DNA from 3 places in the Arthrobacter sp. CDRTa11 genome. Region 1 is predicted to be linked to each of the others. Evidence: riboswitches for the same ligand, from Rfam matches in the RefSeq annotation. Region 1 holds a riboswitch; each other region holds the start of a gene.
What was found. A riboswitch is a leader RNA that binds a small molecule or an ion and turns the genes downstream of it on or off. The one in region 1 is predicted to bind thiamine pyrophosphate.
Positions count from the first base shown of each region.

Region 1 (6,189 bases):
CAAGCAGCGCCGCATCGAGAACGCGCTGAAATCCGGAGATACCGTCCTGGTCCAGGTCACCAAGGACCCCGTGGGCCATAAGGGCGCACGCCTGACCAGCCAAATCTCCCTTCCAGGCCGCTACCTTGTGTACGTGCCCGGCGGATCCATGACCGGAATCTCACGCAAGCTGCCCGACGTCGAACGTAACCGCCTCAAGCGCATCCTGAAGGACCGGCTCCCGGAGCACGCAGGCGTTATTGTCCGCACCGCCGCCGAGGGCGCGTCCGAGGAGGAGCTCACCCACGACATCAACCGGCTGCGGGCGCAGTGGGAGGGCATCGAAGGCCAATCCACGTCCACCAAGATCCTCGCCCCGGAACTGCTGTACGGCGAACCGGACCTCACCATCAAGGTGGTCCGCGACGTCTTCAATGAGGACTTCTCCAAGCTGATCGTCTCCGGCGAGGAGGCCTGGGACACCATCGAGGCCTACGTCACCTATGTTGCGCCTGACCTGGTGGGCCGGCTGGAAAAGTGGACCAAGGATCAGGACATCTTCGCGGCCTGGCGGATCGATGAGCAGATTCACAAGGCACTGGACCGCAAGGTGTTCCTGCCGTCGGGCGGTTCCCTGGTGATCGACCGCACTGAAGCCATGACAGTGGTGGACGTCAACACCGGCAAGTTCACCGGCAGCGGCGGAAACCTTGAGGAAACCGTCACCAAGAACAACCTGGAAGCGGCCGAGGAAGTTGTCCGCCAGCTCAGGCTCCGCGACATCGGTGGCATCATCGTCATCGACTTCATCGACATGGTGCTGGAGTCCAACAGGGACCTGGTGCTGCGCCGGATGGTGGAGTGCCTGGGCCGCGACCGTACCAAGCACCAGGTGGCCGAGGTCACCTCGCTGGGCCTTGTCCAGATGACCCGCAAGCGGATGGGTACAGGGCTTCTCGAAGTCTTCGGAGAGCAGTGCGAGGTCTGTGCCGGCCGCGGCATCGTCACCCACGATGATCCCGTGGAGCACCGCCGGGCCAACATTGTTGCCGCCGAGCACCACGTACAGCGCTCTGACAGCCGCCCGGACGCCCAGCGCCCGGAACGGACGGACGCCCAGCGGACCGAAAACCAGCCGGGCGCACGTCCGGACCGCAAACGGCGCCGCGGACGGGGAGGCCAGCCGCTGGACGTGGCTCCGGCTGCACCCATCCAGATCCACACGGTCCACCCCGATCCCAGCGACGCCGAGCGCCATGCCAAGGCTGAGGCCACCAGGGCGGCTCTTGCCAACATTGCGGCCGCAGCACACGCGGCGCACCTGCACGACGACGAGGCGGCCCAGGCTGCCGCCCGCGGAGTTCAGGCACAGGCCTCCCCGGAAGCAGAGCAGGCCACGCCTGCTGCAGTGCCCGAGCGGCACCAGCCTGACACGTCAGGCCGACCTGCGGCCGTGCTGACATTCGGCGGTGAGCAGGTGGTGCTGCCGTTCGTGGAGCACGCCGAGGACCAGGCACAGAAGCCGGCGCTGACACTGGACCGCCTGGCTGAGGCATTCGCCCACCTGGGCGAGCCCGCTCCGGCAGAGGAACGCCTGCAGGCTGCCCTTCCGCAGGCGGAGCCCGAACGTGTCCAGGCGGAGCAGGCCGGGCGTGAGCAGGCCGGGCGTGAGCAGGCCGGACGTGAGCAGATCCAGGCGGGACGTCCTGCCCGCCAGCCGGAGCCCGCGGTGGAGGAGAAGGACTACTCCGACCACACGGCTGAGCAGTCACGCTCCCGCCGCCCGCGCCGTAACAGGAGCGCCAGCCGTGCCCAGGGTGCTGCCAACGCCACCTCGGTGGAACACCACGAAGGTACGCACACAGCGCCGGAAGGACACTCGCATTCGGCCAAGGCCCCGGAGCCGGCGAAGGTTGCCACGGGGGACCGGACGGCCGGAGCCGAGGCTCCGATCATTTTGGGCGTAGGAGTGCCGGCGTCGGAACTCTAACAGCAGGGTTCTAAGAGCAGGAGCTGCTGGCAGCAGGAGCTTTGCTCGGCGGAGCCGCGCTGTCGGGATGCCCGGCTGGGCCGTGATTTCTCACGGCCCAGCCGGGCATTCGCCTTTAAGGCACTCGCCTTTTATGGCACTAGCCTTTATCTGGCATGCGTTCTTAACAGGGGGCTGCAGTCGGGGGTATCCACGGAGGGAACAGCACTGGACGCAGCCCCGGCGTCACCTTTAACAGGGATTCCACCCAAAAACGCTACGCTGGGTGACTGACACGGGGTGCCGCGCAGAAGGCCGGCTGAGATCCACACCCGTTGAACCTGTCCGGCTAGCACCGGCGAAGGGATGTCTTCTTTGTCGTCAACATCAGTCCTGCCTCCAGCAGCGCCCGCATCAGCAACAGCAACATCAACGCAATCCACCCTGACGCAGCCCCAAGCGGCCGGCGTCCTGCGGGACATCCCACGCGTCCTGTCCATCGCCGGTTCCGATCCCTCCGGCGGCGCCGGCATCCAGGCCGACCTGAAAAGCATTGCGGCCCACGGCGGCTACGGCATGGCTGCCATCACCGCCCTCACCGTCCAAAACACCCAGGGTGTCCGTGCCGTGCACGTTCCCCCGGCCTCGTTCCTGGCCCGGCAGCTGGATGCCATCAGCGACGACATCACCGTTGATGCGGTCAAGATCGGCATGCTCGGTGATGCCGACGTGATGACTGCTGTGCGCAGCTGGCTGGTGAAGGTGCGCCCCGCCGTCGTCGTCCTGGATCCTGTGATGGTGGCCACCAGCGGGGACCGGCTGCTCGCCGAATCGGCTGAGGCTGCGCTTCAGGGGCTTTTACCGCTGGCGGACCTGATCACCCCGAACCTGGCGGAACTGGCGATACTTCTTGGCGAGCCGCAGGCGGGAAGCTGGCCCGAGGCGCTGGAGCAGGGCCGGCGGCTGGCCGCCGCCACGGGTGCCACGGTCCTGGTCAAGGGCGGCCATCTCGACGGCGGCGATTGTCCGGATGCCCTGGTCAACACCGGGGGAGTGCTCTCTGAGGAAGTGGTCGTAGTGCCAGGGGCAAGGATCCGCACCCGCAACAGCCACGGCACCGGCTGTTCGCTGTCCTCGGCAATGGCTACCACGCAGGCACGGCTGGGCGATTGGGAAGCCTCCCTGCGCCAGGTGAAGCCTTGGCTTGCCGCCGCGCTGGAGGCTTCCGCCGAGCTCGAGGTTGGATCGGGCAACGGGCCCATCCATCATTTCCATCACGTTCAGCAACCACAGCCGGGGCCGGCAGATGCCGGACGGACACCTCCGGCGCCGGGGGACTTCGCCGACGTCCTGTGGGCAGCAGCGGCGCCGGACCTTGAGGCCATCTACGGACTCGAGTTCATCCAGGACCTTGCAGACGGCAGCCTGGCCGAAAAGCACTTCGCCTACTATCTCGCCCAGGACGCCACGTACCTGAACGGCTATTCCCGGGTGCTCGCCCGTGCCAGCGCCCTGGCCCCCACCGAGGCGGAGCAGCTGTTCTGGGCCAGGTCTGCCCAGCAGTGCCTGGAGGTTGAGTCCGAGTTGCACCGCAGCTGGCTCAGCACCAGGACCACGGAGACGGTCCTGGGTCCTGTCACCAAGTCTTATGTCGATCATCTGCTCGCTGCCTCGGCTTCAGGCAGTTATGCGGTGCTGGTGGCCGCAGTGCTTCCGTGCTTCTGGCTGTATGCGGAGGTGGGCAAAACGCTTCACGCAGAATTCCTGGCAGCGGGCGAACCGGCTGCCCACCCGTACGCCGCCTGGCTGCGGACCTACGCCGACGAAGACTTTGCCGCCGCCACCCGGCAGGCAATAGCCATGGCGGACGACGCCGGGCGGCGGGGATCGGAGGATGAGCGCGCAGCGATGATCCTGGCATTCCGGCAATCCTGCCGTTTCGAGGTCGAATTCTTCGACGCGCCGCGGCTGCACGCCTGATCGCCTGCGGGCGCCGGAGCCGGTATGATAGTCGGGCACGGTTCCGGATGTCAGTGTGCCGCCCACCTTGTGGTGCCTATCACAGACAACCCGCCGGAACCAGCCTCATTTGCGGCCGAAGGCAAAATTAGCGTATTCTAGATCTTCGGTGCTTACGCCAACACTTGGGTTATGACCCTGGAAGCAGCCCGCTTGGACAACGAGCGGATATTGCAACCGGGATAGCTCACGGGTTCCTTTGCGAATCCACGGCGTTGAGGCACAGCGGGAGCCAGCCAAACATGGACCCAGGTTCCGCACGCAAATTTAGTAATAAACGTCGAGAGAAGTGAGTTCCCAAGTGGTGTACGCGATTGTCCGCGCAGGCGGCCGCCAAGAGAAGGTTTCCGTTGGAGACTTCGTTACCCTGAACCGCGTCACCGGTGGAGCCGGCAGCACCATTCAGCTGCCCGCACTGCTCCTGGTAGACGGTGACAAGATCACGTCCGCCGCTGCGGACCTGGCCAAGGTAACTGTTACGGCTGAGATCCTCCAGGACCTTCGTGGTCCCAAGATCGTCATCCAGAAGTTCAAGAACAAGACCGGTTACAAGAAGCGCCAGGGTCACCGTCAGGAACTGACCAAGGTCAAGATCACTGGTATCAAGTAACTAGCGTTACTGTTCAGGTTTTCAGCAGATTCCCCAGAATTTAGAGGCAGGCATTTCAAATGGCACATAAAAAAGGCGCGAGCTCCACTCGCAACGGTCGTGACTCCAACGCCCAGTACCTTGGCGTCAAGCGCTTCGGTGGCCAGGTAGTTTCCGCAGGCGAAATCATTGTTCGCCAGCGCGGCACCCACTTCCACCCGGGTGCAGGCGTAGGCCGTGGCGGCGACGACACACTGTTCGCACTGACCCCGGGCGCTGTCGAATTCGGCACCCGCCGCGGTCGCCGCGTAGTCAACATCGTTGCTGCTGCAGCTGCAGAGTAACATCCAGTTCTGAAGCGGTGGAGCGGGCCATTTTTGGTCCGCTCCACTGTTCTTTTAACCGCATTACAATCATCTTGTCGCCTCCGGGCGTCCAGGAAACAGCACTGAGGAGATCCACGTGGCGAGCTTTGTAGACCGGGTAGTACTGCATGTATCCGGCGGTACCGGCGGTCACGGCTGTGTCTCCGTCCACCGTGAAAAGTTCAAGCCCCTGGGCGGACCCGACGGCGGCAACGGCGGCGACGGCGGCGACGTCATCCTGCGCGTTGACCACCAGACCACCACGCTGCTGGACTACCACCACGCCCCGCACCGCCACGCCACCAATGGCGGCCCCGGCATGGGGGACTGGCGCGGCGGAAAGAAGGGCGAGACCCTCATCCTCCCGGTCCCCGACGGCACCGTGGTCAAGTCCAAGGACGGCACTGTCCTTGCTGACCTCGTCGGCGAAGGGACCGAGTACGTCGCGGCCGCGGGCGGACAGGGCGGGCTGGGAAACGCCTCGCTGTCATCCCAGAAGCGCCGTGCGCCGGGCTTTGCACTCCTCGGTATCGAAGGCGAATCAAGCGACGTTGTCCTGGAGCTCAAGTCCATCGCGGACATCGCCCTTGTTGGCTTCCCCTCTGCCGGGAAGTCCAGCCTCATCGCTGCTATGTCGGCCGCACGTCCCAAGATTGCCGACTACCCCTTCACCACGCTGATCCCCAACCTCGGCGTGGTCCAGGCTGGAGATGTCCGGTTCACCATTGCCGACGTCCCGGGCCTGATCGAAGGCGCCAGCGAGGGCAAGGGCCTGGGCCATAACTTCCTGCGCCATGTGGAGCGCTGCGCCGCGCTGGTGCACGTGTTGGACTGCGGCACCCTGGAGTCGGACCGTGATCCTCTCTCGGACCTGGCGATCATCGAGGCGGAACTAGAGAAGTACGCCGTTGATATGAGCTACGCGGGTACCGACGGTGAGGTTGTCCCGCTGAACCACCGGCCGCGGCTGATTGCGCTGAACAAGGTGGACCTGCCGGACGGCAAGGACATGGCTGAGTTCGTCCGCCCCGAACTGGAGTCACGCGGCTACCGCGTCTTCGAGATCTCGGCCACCAGCCATGCGGGCCTGCGCCAGCTCGGCTTTGCCATGGCGGAAATCGTCCAGTCGGCCCGTGACACCCTGGCCGCCGCACCGCCCAAGGTGCAGCCTCCGGTCCTCCGGCCCCGCGCCGTCAATGAGTCCGGGTTCAAGATCCGGCGCGAGGAAAAGAACCTCGAACCGCTGTTCCGCGTCCTGGGCGAAAAGC
Region 1 is NZ_CP044532.1:3,164,185-3,170,373, reverse strand. It holds gene F8G81_RS14250 (Rne/Rng family ribonuclease) at 1-1,969, shown strand, start outside; TPP riboswitch at 2,235-2,332, shown strand; gene F8G81_RS14245 (bifunctional hydroxymethylpyrimidine kinase/phosphomethylpyrimidine kinase) at 2,315-3,928, shown strand; gene rplU (50S ribosomal protein L21) at 4,269-4,577, shown strand; gene rpmA (50S ribosomal protein L27) at 4,637-4,900, shown strand; gene obgE (GTPase ObgE) at 5,019-6,189, shown strand, end outside.

Region 2 (6,189 bases), 1.6 Mb from region 1:
CCTGCGAGCCGACACCGCGCGCACGCCGCGCCATGCCAATGGTCTGCCATTCCTCCGCCATGAGCCCCACGAGGCGCATGGCGGCCAGCGTGCCCAGGACAAAACGGTGCGGCAGCTTCGCCTTCTGGGCCAACGCATCGGCGAGGTCGGTCGGATCCGTGCAGGTCATCAGCAAGATGGCCGGCAGCGCAATGGCCAGGCCGCGCAGCATAAATCCGATCCCCAACTGAAGTGAACCCTCGCTGATGGACCAGATCCCAACGTCGAGCAGTACAGCACCGCTGTCCGCTGCCACGATCGATGTGCTCCAGCCGCCCACGGCCGCGGCGAGAATCAGGGGCCAGGCCCGCTGCCACAGGACGCGCAGCGTCAGTCCGGCCAAGGGAAAGAGCGCAAGCTCGGCAACCAGCGCCGTGGTGGCGGAAACCCAGTCAATGGACAGCGCCAGCACGAGCGTGATCAGGAAGACGGCCGCAAACTTCGCCAGTGGATTGGCGCGGGTCAGGAGAGCGTGGTTGCCGCGGAGGTTCAGGGCCGTCCTCATGCGGCACCCGCTTCCAGCCGCGCGTCGCCTTGGGAGGCAGGGCCAAGCCGCAGCTCTGTTCCGCCCAGGACCGCGCTGAACTCCTGGTCATGGGTCACAGAGACAACTGCCGTTCCCGCGTCCAGCAGTTCGGAAAGGAACGAGGCCAGTTCCGCCCACGTGTTGGCGTCCTGGCCGAACGTTGGCTCGTCCAGCACCAGGACCTTGGGGTGGGCTGCCAGCACCGTTGCCACGGAGAGCCGGCGCTTTTCACCGCCGGAGAGGGTGTACGGATTGGCCTCAACGAGGTGGGTCAGGCGCAGCCGTTCGATCAGGTCGTCGACGCGCTCCTCGCCGTGTCCCAGGTGGCGGGGACCGAACATCAGCTCGTCCAGGACGCGCCCGGTGACGAACTGGTGTTCGGGCTCCTGGAACACGGTGCCCACGCGGGAAATCAGCTGATTGGCCTTCCAGCGGAACGGATCGATCCCCGCGCCGCGGCTCAGCTCCACAGTGGCAGAAACTTTTCCGCGGACAGGGGCCAACAGCCCGGCGAGCGTCAGCGCGAACGTGGATTTCCCGGAGCCGTTGGGGCCCGTCACGGTCAGCGCGCGCCCCTCGCGGACCTGCGCGGAAATCCCCTGCTGGACCGGCACCGGCGCAATGGTCGTGAAGCCGCGGCGGCGGGGCCGTTCGCGGGACACTGCCAGTTCCTCGGCGGCCAGCAGAAGTCCGCCCGAACCCGGCGAACTACGGGCCCGCGTGGCAGGGACGTAGCCGGGCACCCAGACGCCGGCGCCGGCCAGCATGTCCCGGGCATCTGCAAGCACCTGGTCCGGAGGCCCGTCCAGCAGGACTGCGGACGCCGAGTCAGATCCCGGCTGCAGCACCACAATCCGGTCCACCAGGTCTTTCCAGACGGAAACGCGGTGCTCCACCACCACCAGGGTGGCGCCGGTCTTATCCAGGCAGCGGCCCACCGCGTCCCGGACCTCCAGTACCCCGTCGGGATCCAGGTTTGCGGTCGGTTCGTCCAGCAGGATCAGCCCCGGCCGCATAGCCAGGATGCCGGCCAGCGCGAGGCGCTGCTTCTGCCCGCCGGACAGGGCCGACGTCGGGTGGTCCAGCGGCAGCCCGCCGGAAGCCTGCCCGGCTGAATCCTGCCCGCCGGAACCCCGGAGCCCCACGTCCTCAAGTGCTTCATGGACGCGCCGCCAGATCTCTTTCCGGGGCACCGCCAGGTTCTCGGCGCCAAAGGCGACGTCGTCACCAAGCCGGGAGAGCACCACCTGCGTTTCCGGATCCTGCTGCATCAGCCCGGCCCGGCCCCGCCGCTCCCGCGGAGCCGAACCGTCAATGAGCAGCGAACCCGACTCGTCGGCGTCGTCCTCTTCATCCCCCAGCACACCGGCGAGGGCGTGCAGGAGCGTGGACTTGCCTGCGCCGGAGGGGCCCAGGAGCAGGACCCGCTCGCCGGGGCCGATCTCCAGATCGAGTCCCCGGACGGCGGGTGTGGAGCGGCCGGCGTGCCGCCAGCCCCAGCCCCGGGCGGAAACTGAAGCGGGCCGCGCAGCTGAAGCGCCGGCGTCGGGAGCTGTCATTAGTTGAAGACGGGCTCCGAAGCGGCCTTGCGGGAGGCGAAGGAGCTCAGGACGCCGGTCTTGGCCAGGCCGCGGGTGGCGATCCAGGACAGGGCGCCGGCGATGATGGCGCCGGAGAGGGTGCAGAACAGGATGTAGGCCAGCTTGTCGCCGGCTTCATAGGTGACGTTCCAGCCCCACGGCATAAAGGAGTCGTTGAGGCCGCAGAAGAGCCCGGCGGCGGCACCGGCCAGCAGCGCGGCGATGAGGTTGAACTTCTGGTGCAGGAACGACTTGAACTTGAAGTTGCCGTAGACGAGCAGGAAGAACACCAGTTCGGCGCCCAGGCCCTGCAGGAGTCCGGAGATCAGCACCGTGGCGCCGTACTGCGATCCCATGATGAGCTCGCCCGTGGCGGCCACGGTTTCGCAGAAGATGGCAGCGCCCGGTTTGCGGATAATGAGCATGCCGAGTACAGCCGGGATCATCCAGCCACCGGCGATCAGGCCGGTCAGCGGCGGGTAGACGGCGTTCATGGGGGCGGAGACAATTCCGGCGCCCTGGGACCAGGCCCAGAAGATCACGCCGCCGGTGATGGCGATGAGGGCGGCCACCACGATGTCCACCACACGCCAGGTGTTGCCGGTCTTCTTGATTGTTGCAGTTGTCATAATGGTCCTCCTGAGGAACAGGAGGGGAAAGTGCACCCCGGCGCGCGGCATCGGCCGCCCTGCCGGACACTTCGAGAACTCGACTCCCTTGCGCCGGTACTAACCGGATCAGGTTCGAGGGTCTGCGGCTGTCCGCACTCTCAGCGCCCACCTGCGGTTCCCTGGCAAAGCCAGTGATGCCCGACGGCGGCGCTCCCCTGTCGTAAATAAATCTGCCCTTGTGGGCGTGGTCCAGTTTACACCGCGGGCGGGGTAGATTGTGGGCCATGACTGCCGAATCCTCCCCTGTGACAGTGTTTGATCCCGACTCCGCCGTTAGCCAGCCGGAAGGATCGCTCGAGGCGCTGATTTCCCGGATCGAGGCCGAGATCAGTGAGCTGCAGTTCCCGCGATTCACCAGGGACGATTCCCTCAACCTCGGACTGCTCCTGGTGGAACTGGGCAAGGGCCGGCGGTTGCCCATCGCCATCGATATCACCAAGGGCGAACAGGTCCTTTTCCACGTGGCCCTGGACGGGGCCACACCCGACAACGAACATTGGATCCGGGCGAAGCAGCGCACGGCCGCCCGCTATGAGGTCCCGTCCCTGCTGGTGGGGCTCCGCGGACGGCGGCACGGCGGCCGGATCGAGGACCAGGGCTGGTTCGACGAGTCCCGGTACGCCGCGCACGGCGGCTCCTTCCCGCTGTATGTGGCCGGTGTGGGCGCGGTGGCCACCGTCACGGTGTCCGGGTTGCCCCAGCAGCAGGACCACGACCTGGTGGTCGAGGCTCTGCGGGAAATCCTTGCGTCGATGCAGCCGAAGTAGCCTCGGGGCAGTTCCGCACTCCTAATATTCCTCGCCAAATGACTCTTTGAGCAGGTCATTCATGTCAAACAGGTCTTCAAGGGGTGCCGTCGTTTCCCTCAACGGCTGGTCTGATCCGCCACCGCAGTTCTCTACCGACTTTGAGTACTGCTCCCGGCCGGAGTCCCGGACCATGATCCTTGAACCAGTGCCGCCCGCGCAGCCCGGTTTTGGTGTGCGCATGTTGTGGGTGCGCCGGGGCAGGGTTTCCGCCGACTCAAGGACCTTGGCCCATGTTTCAGCCGGCATCGCGGCTGTTTCCTGGCGAAGCACGTCCCCGTAGGAGTCAACAGTGATGCTGGCTTCCGTCTCCGAAGCTTTGATGACGTAGCTGCGGTGATAAGGGGGCGGGACGGAACTATCGCGGAAGCTGTACTCCACGGTGGTCTGCGCCGCGTCCAGGTCGAGGCTGGCGGGTTCTGCGCATCCCGTGGCAGCTCCAATGAAGATGGCAGCAACAACAATGAATGTCATACGGCGACGCATGAATCCCCCTTCGGTGGCCGTGCCATCAGCTTAGCGTCCGGCACACGGGGGCTGAGCCCTGCCATGGCTTTGCGGGTATGGCGCACTCCCTCCATTTCCAATGTATCGCCCGGGGTGGGGCTTGCCGCAAGGCCTGGTCGGGGCAGGATAATCGCAGAGGCTTCGACAAGGAGAACGGGAGTACGGCTATGAGTGAGCATGAGGTCCTGATCGTGGGCGGGGGCCCGACGGGGTTGATGCTGGCAGGGGAGCTGGCGTTGGCTGGAGTTGATGCGGCCATTGTGGAACGGCGCTCCAGCCAGTACCTTGCGGGGGCACGGGCGGGCGGCCTACACGCCCGGACCATCGAAGTCCTGGATCAGCGTGGCATCGCCGAACGGTTCATCTCCGCGGGGCAAGTGGCCCAGGTGGCCGGGTTCGCGGCTACGCGGCTGGATATCAGCGATTTTCCCACCCGCCATCCCTACGGACTTGGCCTGTGGCAGAACCATATCGAACGCCTGCTGGCAGCCTGGGTGGAGGAGCTGGCTGTGACCGTGTACCGCGGCGAAGAGGTGACAGGCCTCGCGCAGGATGACTCCGGCGTCGACCTCCACCTCGCAGACGGCCGGATCCGGCGCGGAAACTATGTGGTGGGGTGCGACGGCGGCCGGAGCCTGGTCCGTAAAGCGGCCGGCATCGATTTCCCGGGCTGGGATCCAACCACCAGCGCCCTCATTGCCGAGGTGGAGATGACCGGAAAGCCGGAGTTCGGCGTCCACCAGAATGCTTTTGGCATCCACTCCTTTGGCCGGCGGGAGTACGAAATCGTGGACGGCAAAGTTGTCTACCCGGACACCGGACCGGTGGGAGTCATGGTGACAGAGGAACACGTGGGCCCGGCAACGGAACCAAAACTGGCGGATCTCAAAACGGCGCTGAAAGCCGCCTGCGGCACCGATTACGGGGCCCACAGCCCGATCTGGATTTCCCGGTTCACAGACATGACCCGGCAGGCCGCTGCCTACCGCGCCGGGCGGGTCCTGCTGGCCGGCGATGCCGCGCACGTGCATGCACCCGACGGCGGACAGGGCCTTAATCTCGGGGTACAGGACGCGGTGAATCTCGGGTGGAAGCTGGGACTGGTGGTCAAGGGGCGGGCGCCAGAAACGCTCCTGGACACCTACCACGCAGAGCGCCACCCCGTGGCTGCCCGGGTGCTGCGCAACACCATGGCCCAGACCGCGCTCCGCCGCCCGGACCCGCGGATCAAGGCAGCAGGCGAGGTTATTTCTGAGCTCCTCGCAATGGAGGAGCCTCGCAAGCGGTTCGCCGGGATGCAGTCCGGCCTGGACGTCCATTACAGCCTCGGCGAGGGACATGCGCTTCTAGGACGTCGGATCCCGGACGTCGACCTTTCCACTCAGGATGGGCCACTGACGGTCTATTCGCTGCTGCACGACGCGCGGCCTCTGTTGCTGAATCTCGGTGTGCCGGGCGCCTTTGACACTGTCCCCCGGCCGGATTGGCTGAAGTTGGTTGATGCCCGGTACAACGGCTCCTGGGAGCTGCCGGTGCTCGGGGAGATCCCTGCCCCGTCGGCCGTTCTGATCCGGCCGGACGGGCACGTGGCCTGGGTGGGTAACGGAACAGAATCTGGCCTTGGGGATGCAACGGCCAGATGGTTCGGGACGGCTGGGGAAAGGGGTTTTGGTCCGCACGGTGACCAACGCCATCAATAGCCGGCTGGGCACCACTTTTCGGTGTTTGTCAGACCCCTCCCCCATACTCTCCAGAGCGTTGTTTACGCCGTTTCCTATGGTTGATGTCCGTTTACCTCCCAAGGCCTTGGGGTCACCTGTCCGCGCGGTAAAACCGCAGGTCACGGGGAGGACGCATTGGAAACTAATACGAATATATGTTCTAGGATTCCTTTATGGGATCCTGAGCAACCGGGAATTGGGAGAGTACGTAAGCCGTGACAGTTACAGCTGATGAAACAGCCGTGGACACCGCCGTTGATGTCAGGTTCAACCTTGCAGGCGAGCCTCTGGCCGTGCGGTACCAAGGCAATATCTGGCCGGTAGGAGGCGAACCCGTGC
Region 2 is NZ_CP044532.1:4,809,649-4,815,837, forward strand. It holds gene F8G81_RS21975 (energy-coupling factor transporter transmembrane component T family protein) at 1-544, opposite strand, end outside; gene F8G81_RS21980 (ABC transporter ATP-binding protein) at 541-2,124, opposite strand; gene F8G81_RS21985 (ECF transporter S component) at 2,124-2,774, opposite strand; TPP riboswitch at 2,842-2,983, opposite strand; gene F8G81_RS21990 (heme-degrading domain-containing protein) at 3,041-3,583, shown strand; gene F8G81_RS21995 (hypothetical protein) at 3,605-4,108, opposite strand; gene F8G81_RS22000 (FAD-dependent monooxygenase) at 4,297-5,829, shown strand; gene F8G81_RS22005 (hypothetical protein) at 6,066-6,189, shown strand, end outside.
Region 2: it holds a riboswitch for thiamine pyrophosphate, as region 1 does, so the genes downstream of both, F8G81_RS21985 (ECF transporter S component) here and F8G81_RS14245 (bifunctional hydroxymethylpyrimidine kinase/phosphomethylpyrimidine kinase) in region 1, are expected to answer to the same signal.

Region 3 (6,189 bases), 440 kb from region 1:
GGCGATGACTTCGAGCTTGACCCAGTCGGTCTCCAGGGCTTCGCGGGCCAGTTCGGCGGTCATGACGGCATCGCGTGCGGTGAAGCAGCCCGCCGTGTTGGGCAGGACACGGATGCCGTGGTCCACCAGCAGCTGGAACAGCGATCCCGACTCGGCAGGTGAATAGCGGCGCATCGCCACGGTGGTCAGCTCGGTCCCGGACGCAAGCAGGGCAGCGCCCAGCCCGTCCAGGCTGGGCGCGCCGCCGGTTCCCATGATGAGGCGGGATCCCAGCGCGACGCCGTCAATGATCAGTCTGTCCGCGCGCCCTGGTTGGTGGTTCAGCGTGCTGATGCTGCTGGTTTCTGTCATGGTGTCAGCCTCCCTGGACTGCTGTGACCAGTTCCACGTCATCACCGTCGGCGAGCGCCGTGACGTACCACTGGCTTCGGGGTACTACTTCTGAATTGTGCGCCACGGCCACGCCGAGCTTCTTACCGTCCGTCGCCTGGCCGTCGGCCGCCAGCGGCCGGCCGGTGATTTGGCTGACAAGGGTGGTGATGGATGCGCCGTCGGACACGGCGTGCTGCAAGCCGTTGAGGGTGATGTTCATACTGATTCCTTTTCTTGGTCGATGGCAGCTTCTGGGCCGATCGCGTCATTCGCGTGAACCTGCGCGGCAACGGAAACGGGCGCGGAAAACCTGGCCGGGCTGAAGGGCAGCCAGCGCGGATCCGATGTGCCGTCCATCAGGTCCCGGCAGATCACGGCAGCGGCGGGGGCTAGGAGTACTCCATGCCGGAAGAAACCGGTGGCGATGATCAGCCCACCGATGTGTTCTGGGCGTCCCGGTACGTTGACCCGGCCCAGCAGCGGAGCATTGTCCGGTGTCGCGGGGCGGGCCCTGGCTGTCATTTCCACAAGTTCCAGCTCGGCCACCGCCGGCACCAGGACCTGGGCGTCACGCAGCAACTGGTAGACGCCGCCGGCGGAGACAGCGCCATCGCCGGCATCGGACAGGGAATCCTCGCGCTGGGTTGCCCCGATCACCACTGTGCCATCCTGCCGCGGGACGATGTACACGGGCACGCCCCGGACCAGCCCGCGGATGGTGGACGTCACCAGCGGCCGGACATGTGGGGGGACGGCAAGCCTGAGGATGTCGCCATACACCGGCCGGAGGGGCAGGCGCAGGCCCTGGGGCAGGTTTGACAGGGATCCAGCCTGCAGCCCGTTCGCCACTACGGTTTCGCCGGCCAGCACCGTGCCGCCATCCGCCAGCAGCACTCCGCTGACGTTCCCGTCCTTCCAGAGGAGCGATGTGGCCTTTTGGGCAACCGCGAACCCTTCGCCCGCCCCTTCGACGGCGGTTCCGGAACCTGGCCGGTGTGCAGCCAGGACTAGCCGCAGGCACGCCAGGAGCTTCCGTGGATCAACCTGGTGGTCGGCGGGGATGTCCAGTGCGCAGGAAATGGCCGGGCTGAGGAAGGCCTCCCGGGTCCTCGCCTCCCGGACGGTGAGGGGTTCCACGTGCAGTCCGCTGGCCTGCTGGACCGTTCGGAGGTCCATCAGTGCCCGGCGGTCCGCCGCATCCGCGCCGACGGCGATGGTCGGCGTCGGCATATAGCCCGGGTCCAGGGCCGCCAACCGGGCGAGATCCGCCGCAAAGGCGGGCCACAGGGCTGACGATTCAAGCATCAGCTCCAGGAGGTCCTCCTCCTGGTAATGCAGTTCGCTCACCGGCGCCAGCATGCCGGCAGCCGCCCAGCTGGCCCCCGATCCGGGGGCGTCGTCGATGACCACCACGGACCGGCCGGAGCGCCTCGCTTCCCACGCGATGCCGTGGCCTATGACTCCGCCACCGATCACTGCAACATCTGCACGCAGCACAGCAGGCGGTGCAGCGGGTGCAGGACCCCGGGCAGTTCGGGATGGGGGGATCATGGTTTCCTTCCCTACGCCGGTACTAGCCGGATCAGGTCAAGCGGTCGGCTCTGACGCCCTCTCAGCCCGGCGCTTTATGACAGCTGCCGCGGGCTCCCGCAGTACCAGGCCAGTTTAGAGGAACTACGCTGGTTTCCATGAATACCGCCCTTTCCAACAGCACTGCCTCCAACAGCACGGCAATTTCCAGCGCACCAGGCACCGCACCCGCCGCAGACACCGCCGGCGGCTTCAGCAGCGCGCGGCTGTACCTGTGCACGGACGCACGCCGGGACAAGGGCGATTTCGCCGATTTTGTGGATGCGGCGTTTTCCGGCGGCGTTGACATCATCCAGCTTCGAGACAAGTCCATCGAGGCGGCGGAGGAACTGGAACTCCTGGAGGTGCTGAAGGCGGCGGCCCGCCGCCACGGCCGGCTCTGGGCAGTCAACGACCGTGCGGACGTCGCCCTGCTGTCCGAAGCCCCCGTTTTCCACATCGGGCAGAAGGACCTCCCGCTGGCATCAGCGCGCCTGCTCCTCGGGGACCGGGTCATCGGACTGTCCACCCACAGCACCGGGCAGATTGACGCCGCCATCAGCGCTGGCGCCGCCGCCGCGGGCACAGGCAAAGAGACGGCAGTCCAGCAGGCAGGCACCGAAGCCCCCTTTGCGGCGGGGCTGGATTATTTCTGCGTAGGACCCGTCTGGGCCACTCCCACCAAACCCGGCAGGGCCGCCGTCGGCCTTGACCTTGTGTCTTACGCAGCGCGTGCCGTCAGCGACGCCGGCTCCGTCCCTGGTGCCCGGCCGGTGCCCTGGTTCGCCATTGGCGGCATTGACCTTGGCAATGTTGAACAGGTTGTCCAGGCCGGCGCCAGCAGGGTGGTGGTGGTCCGCGCCATCACCGATGCCCCGGACCCGGCTGAGGCTGCGGGTGCCCTGGTTCGCGCCTTGGATGCAGGGGTGTCCTGAGCCCCGTTTGAGCCCTGCCTGGGCCTTTATCGGCGCATCGTCCGCGCCGTCACCACCCGTTGAGGGCCTGTTGCGTGCACTCAAGGCCAAAATCGGGCTAACCTGAATTTCGTGTCACATCATCGCCTGGCTCCCAACGTCCACGAGCTGACAAACGCCCTCGCGGAGGCCCTGAGCGCGCTGCGGACCGAGCTGGAACTGCCTGGTCCCTACCCCGAGGAAGCAGTGCGGGACGCGGAGGCGGCCGTGGCTGCACTGGAGCTGCCGGCAGTTGACCTGACCGACGTGGAGTTCCTGACCGTTGATCCGGAGTCGTCCACGGACCTTGACCAGGCACTGTTCATCGAGCGCGCCGGTGATGGCTACCGGGTCCTGTACGCGATCGCTGACGTTCCTGCCTTTGTGATCCCGGGCGGCCCCCTGGATGCCGAGACCCGCCGCCGGGGGCAGACGTTCTATGCCCCGGACGGGCGGATTCCGCTGCACCCGGAGATCATCAGCGAACAGGCCGGCAGCCTCCTCGCGGGCCAGCTGTGTGCCGCCTTCGTATGGGACTTCGAGCTTGATCACGCAGCCAATGTCGTTTCGGTGGGTTTGCGCCGGGCCCGGATGCGCAGCCGCGCCAAACTCAGTTACAAGGGCGCCCAGGCGGAGATCGACGCCGGAACGGCCTCCCCCGTCCTGCAGCTCCTCAAGGAGGTGGGGCTCAAGCGGGTTGAGTTGGAGCGCATGCGCGGCGGAGCCAGCCTGAACATGCCCGAGCAGGAAATCGTGCAGTTGCCCGACGGCGGCTACCGGATTGCCGCGGCGCCGCAGCTTCCCGTGGAGGATTGGAACGCCCAGATTTCACTCATGACAGGAATGGCCGCCGCCGCTCTGATGCTGGAAGGGAAAGTGGGCATCCTGCGCACCATGGCGGCCCCGGATGAGCGCTCCCTGAACCATTTCAAACTCCAGACGGAAGCGCTGGGAAGGCCCTGGGACGGAGAAATCACGTACGGCGAATTCCTCCGTACCCTGGACCCCACCGATCCGCGGCAGCTCGCAATCCTGCACTCTGCGGGCATGCTCTTCCGCGGCGCGAGTTACACGGCGTTCGACGGCAGCGTCCCCGAAGACGCCAGGCAGGCCGCCATCGGAGCGGCGTATGCCCACACTACTGCTCCCCTGCGCCGGCTGATCGACCGCTTTGTCCTGGTGATCTGCGAAGCCCTGAGCAACGGCAGGCCTGTGCCGGACTGGGCCCGGGAGGCACTGCCGTCACTGCCGGTCATCATGGCCGGGTCCGACCAGCTGGCGTCGCGGATGGAGCGCATGGCGTTGGACACGGTGGAGGCCGCCCTGCTGGTCAACCACGTGGGCCAGGAATTCGATGCCATTGTGATCTCCGGGTCCAAGCCCCGCAACGGCAACGACCGCAACGGCAACGACTCCGCCGGAAACGGTAACGGTAACGGCCGCAACGGCAACGGAAAGAATGGGAACGGCGCCTCCGGAATCATCCAGATCGCCGAACCCGCAGTGACGGCGCGGTGCGGCGGCGACCTCGAATCGGGCACAAAAGTCAGGGTCCGGCTGATCTCCTCAGACATAGCCAGCAGGGAAGTCCACTTCGAACTGGTGGGCTAAAACCTTTACCGCCAAGCCTCCCAGCATCCCCGCTTTGCGCGTGGTGTGAACGCCACGATGGGGGCCAAGGCCAGCATTCGGGTTCCGTACGGCTAGACTGAAGAAGTAGATATGGATGCCCGGTCGTTGATTTCGTTTGATTTTGAATTCAACAAGCCCGCCCCTACGCGATCTTGAGACACACCCGTTGGTCACCAGTGCCAGCATTTAGATAGCCCGCGATCGGCTTCCACTGGATTTGCTTGCGCGCTGAGCGTGCTCCGGATCGGCCTTGTTGGCCGGCCCGTTGAGCAGTCGGCGCCAACGCCCAAATGAATAAGGAAACTCCCCCGTGAGTGAATTGCATACCCACCAGCTTCTGATCGACGATTCCGGCCTTGAGATTCTTGAGCCTGAAGAAACCATCATCTCCGATGAGAAGCCGCACGAAATCGAGGAGAAATCCTTCGCGGACTACAACGTCCGGGCGGATATCGTCGAGTCCCTGGCCGATGCCGGGATCACCCATCCGTTCCCCATCCAGGCCATGACACTTCCGGTTGCCCTCTCAGGCCACGACATCATCGGCCAGGCCAAGACAGGCACCGGCAAAACGCTGGGCTTCGGCATCCCCGCGCTGCAGCGCGTGGTGGGACCGGACGACGCCGGATTCGACAAGCTCGCCGTACCCGGCGCGCCGCAGGCCCTGGTCATCGTGCCCACCCGTGAGCTGGCCGTCCAGGTAGCCAATGACCTGCAGAATGCCTCGCGCAAGCGCAACGCCCGCATCACCACCATCTACGGCGGCCGCGCCTACGAGCCCCAGGTGGAAGCCCTCCAGAAGGGCGTTGAGATCGTGGTGGGAACTCCCGGCCGGCTCATCGACCTCTACAAGCAAAAGCACCTCAGCCTGAAGAACGTGAAAATAGTCATTCTTGACGAGGCCGACGAGATGCTTGACCTTGGCTTCCTCCCGGACGTGGAAACCCTCATCGCGGGCACCCCGCCGGTCCGCCAGACGCTCCTCTTCTCGGCCACCATGCCAGGCCCGGTCATCGCCATGGCACGCCGCTACATGACGCAGCCCACGCACATCCGCGCCGCCGATCCTGACGACGAGGGCCTCACCAAGCGCGACATCCGCCAGCTCATCTACCGTGCCCACAGCATGGACAAGATCGAAGTGGTTGCCCGCATCCTGCAGGCACGCGGCCGCGGCCGGACCATCATCTTCACCAAGACCAAACGCACGGCCGCCAAGGTTGCTGAGGAACTCGTGGACCGTGGCTTCGCCGCCGCCGCCATCCACGGGGATCTGGGCCAGGGCGCCCGCGAGCAGGCCCTCCGCGCCTTCCGTAACAACAAGGTGGATGTCCTGGTGGCCACTGACGTTGCCGCCCGCGGCATCGACGTGGACGACGTCACCCACGTCATCAACTACCAGTGCGTCGAAGACGAGAAGATCTACCTGCACCGCGTCGGCCGGACCGGACGTGCCGGAAACAAGGGCACCGCCGTCACCTTTGTGGACTGGGACGACATGCCCCGCTGGGGCCTGATCAACAAGGCCCTGGGCCTGAGCGTGCCGGAGCCGGTGGAAACCTACTCCTCCTCGCCGCACCTGTTTGAGGATCTGGACATCCCCGAAGGCACCAAGGGCCGGCTTCCCCGCAACAAGCGCACGCTGGCCGGCGTTGACGCCGAA
Region 3 is NZ_CP044532.1:3,603,414-3,609,602, forward strand. It holds gene F8G81_RS16205 (thiazole synthase) at 1-351, opposite strand, end outside; gene thiS (sulfur carrier protein ThiS) at 356-592, opposite strand; gene thiO (glycine oxidase ThiO) at 589-1,923, opposite strand; TPP riboswitch at 1,915-2,033, opposite strand; gene F8G81_RS16220 (thiamine phosphate synthase) at 2,061-2,876, shown strand; gene F8G81_RS16225 (RNB domain-containing ribonuclease) at 2,988-4,505, shown strand; gene F8G81_RS16230 (DEAD/DEAH box helicase) at 4,837-6,189, shown strand, end outside.
Region 3: it holds a riboswitch for thiamine pyrophosphate, as region 1 does, so the genes downstream of both, thiO (glycine oxidase ThiO) here and F8G81_RS14245 (bifunctional hydroxymethylpyrimidine kinase/phosphomethylpyrimidine kinase) in region 1, are expected to answer to the same signal.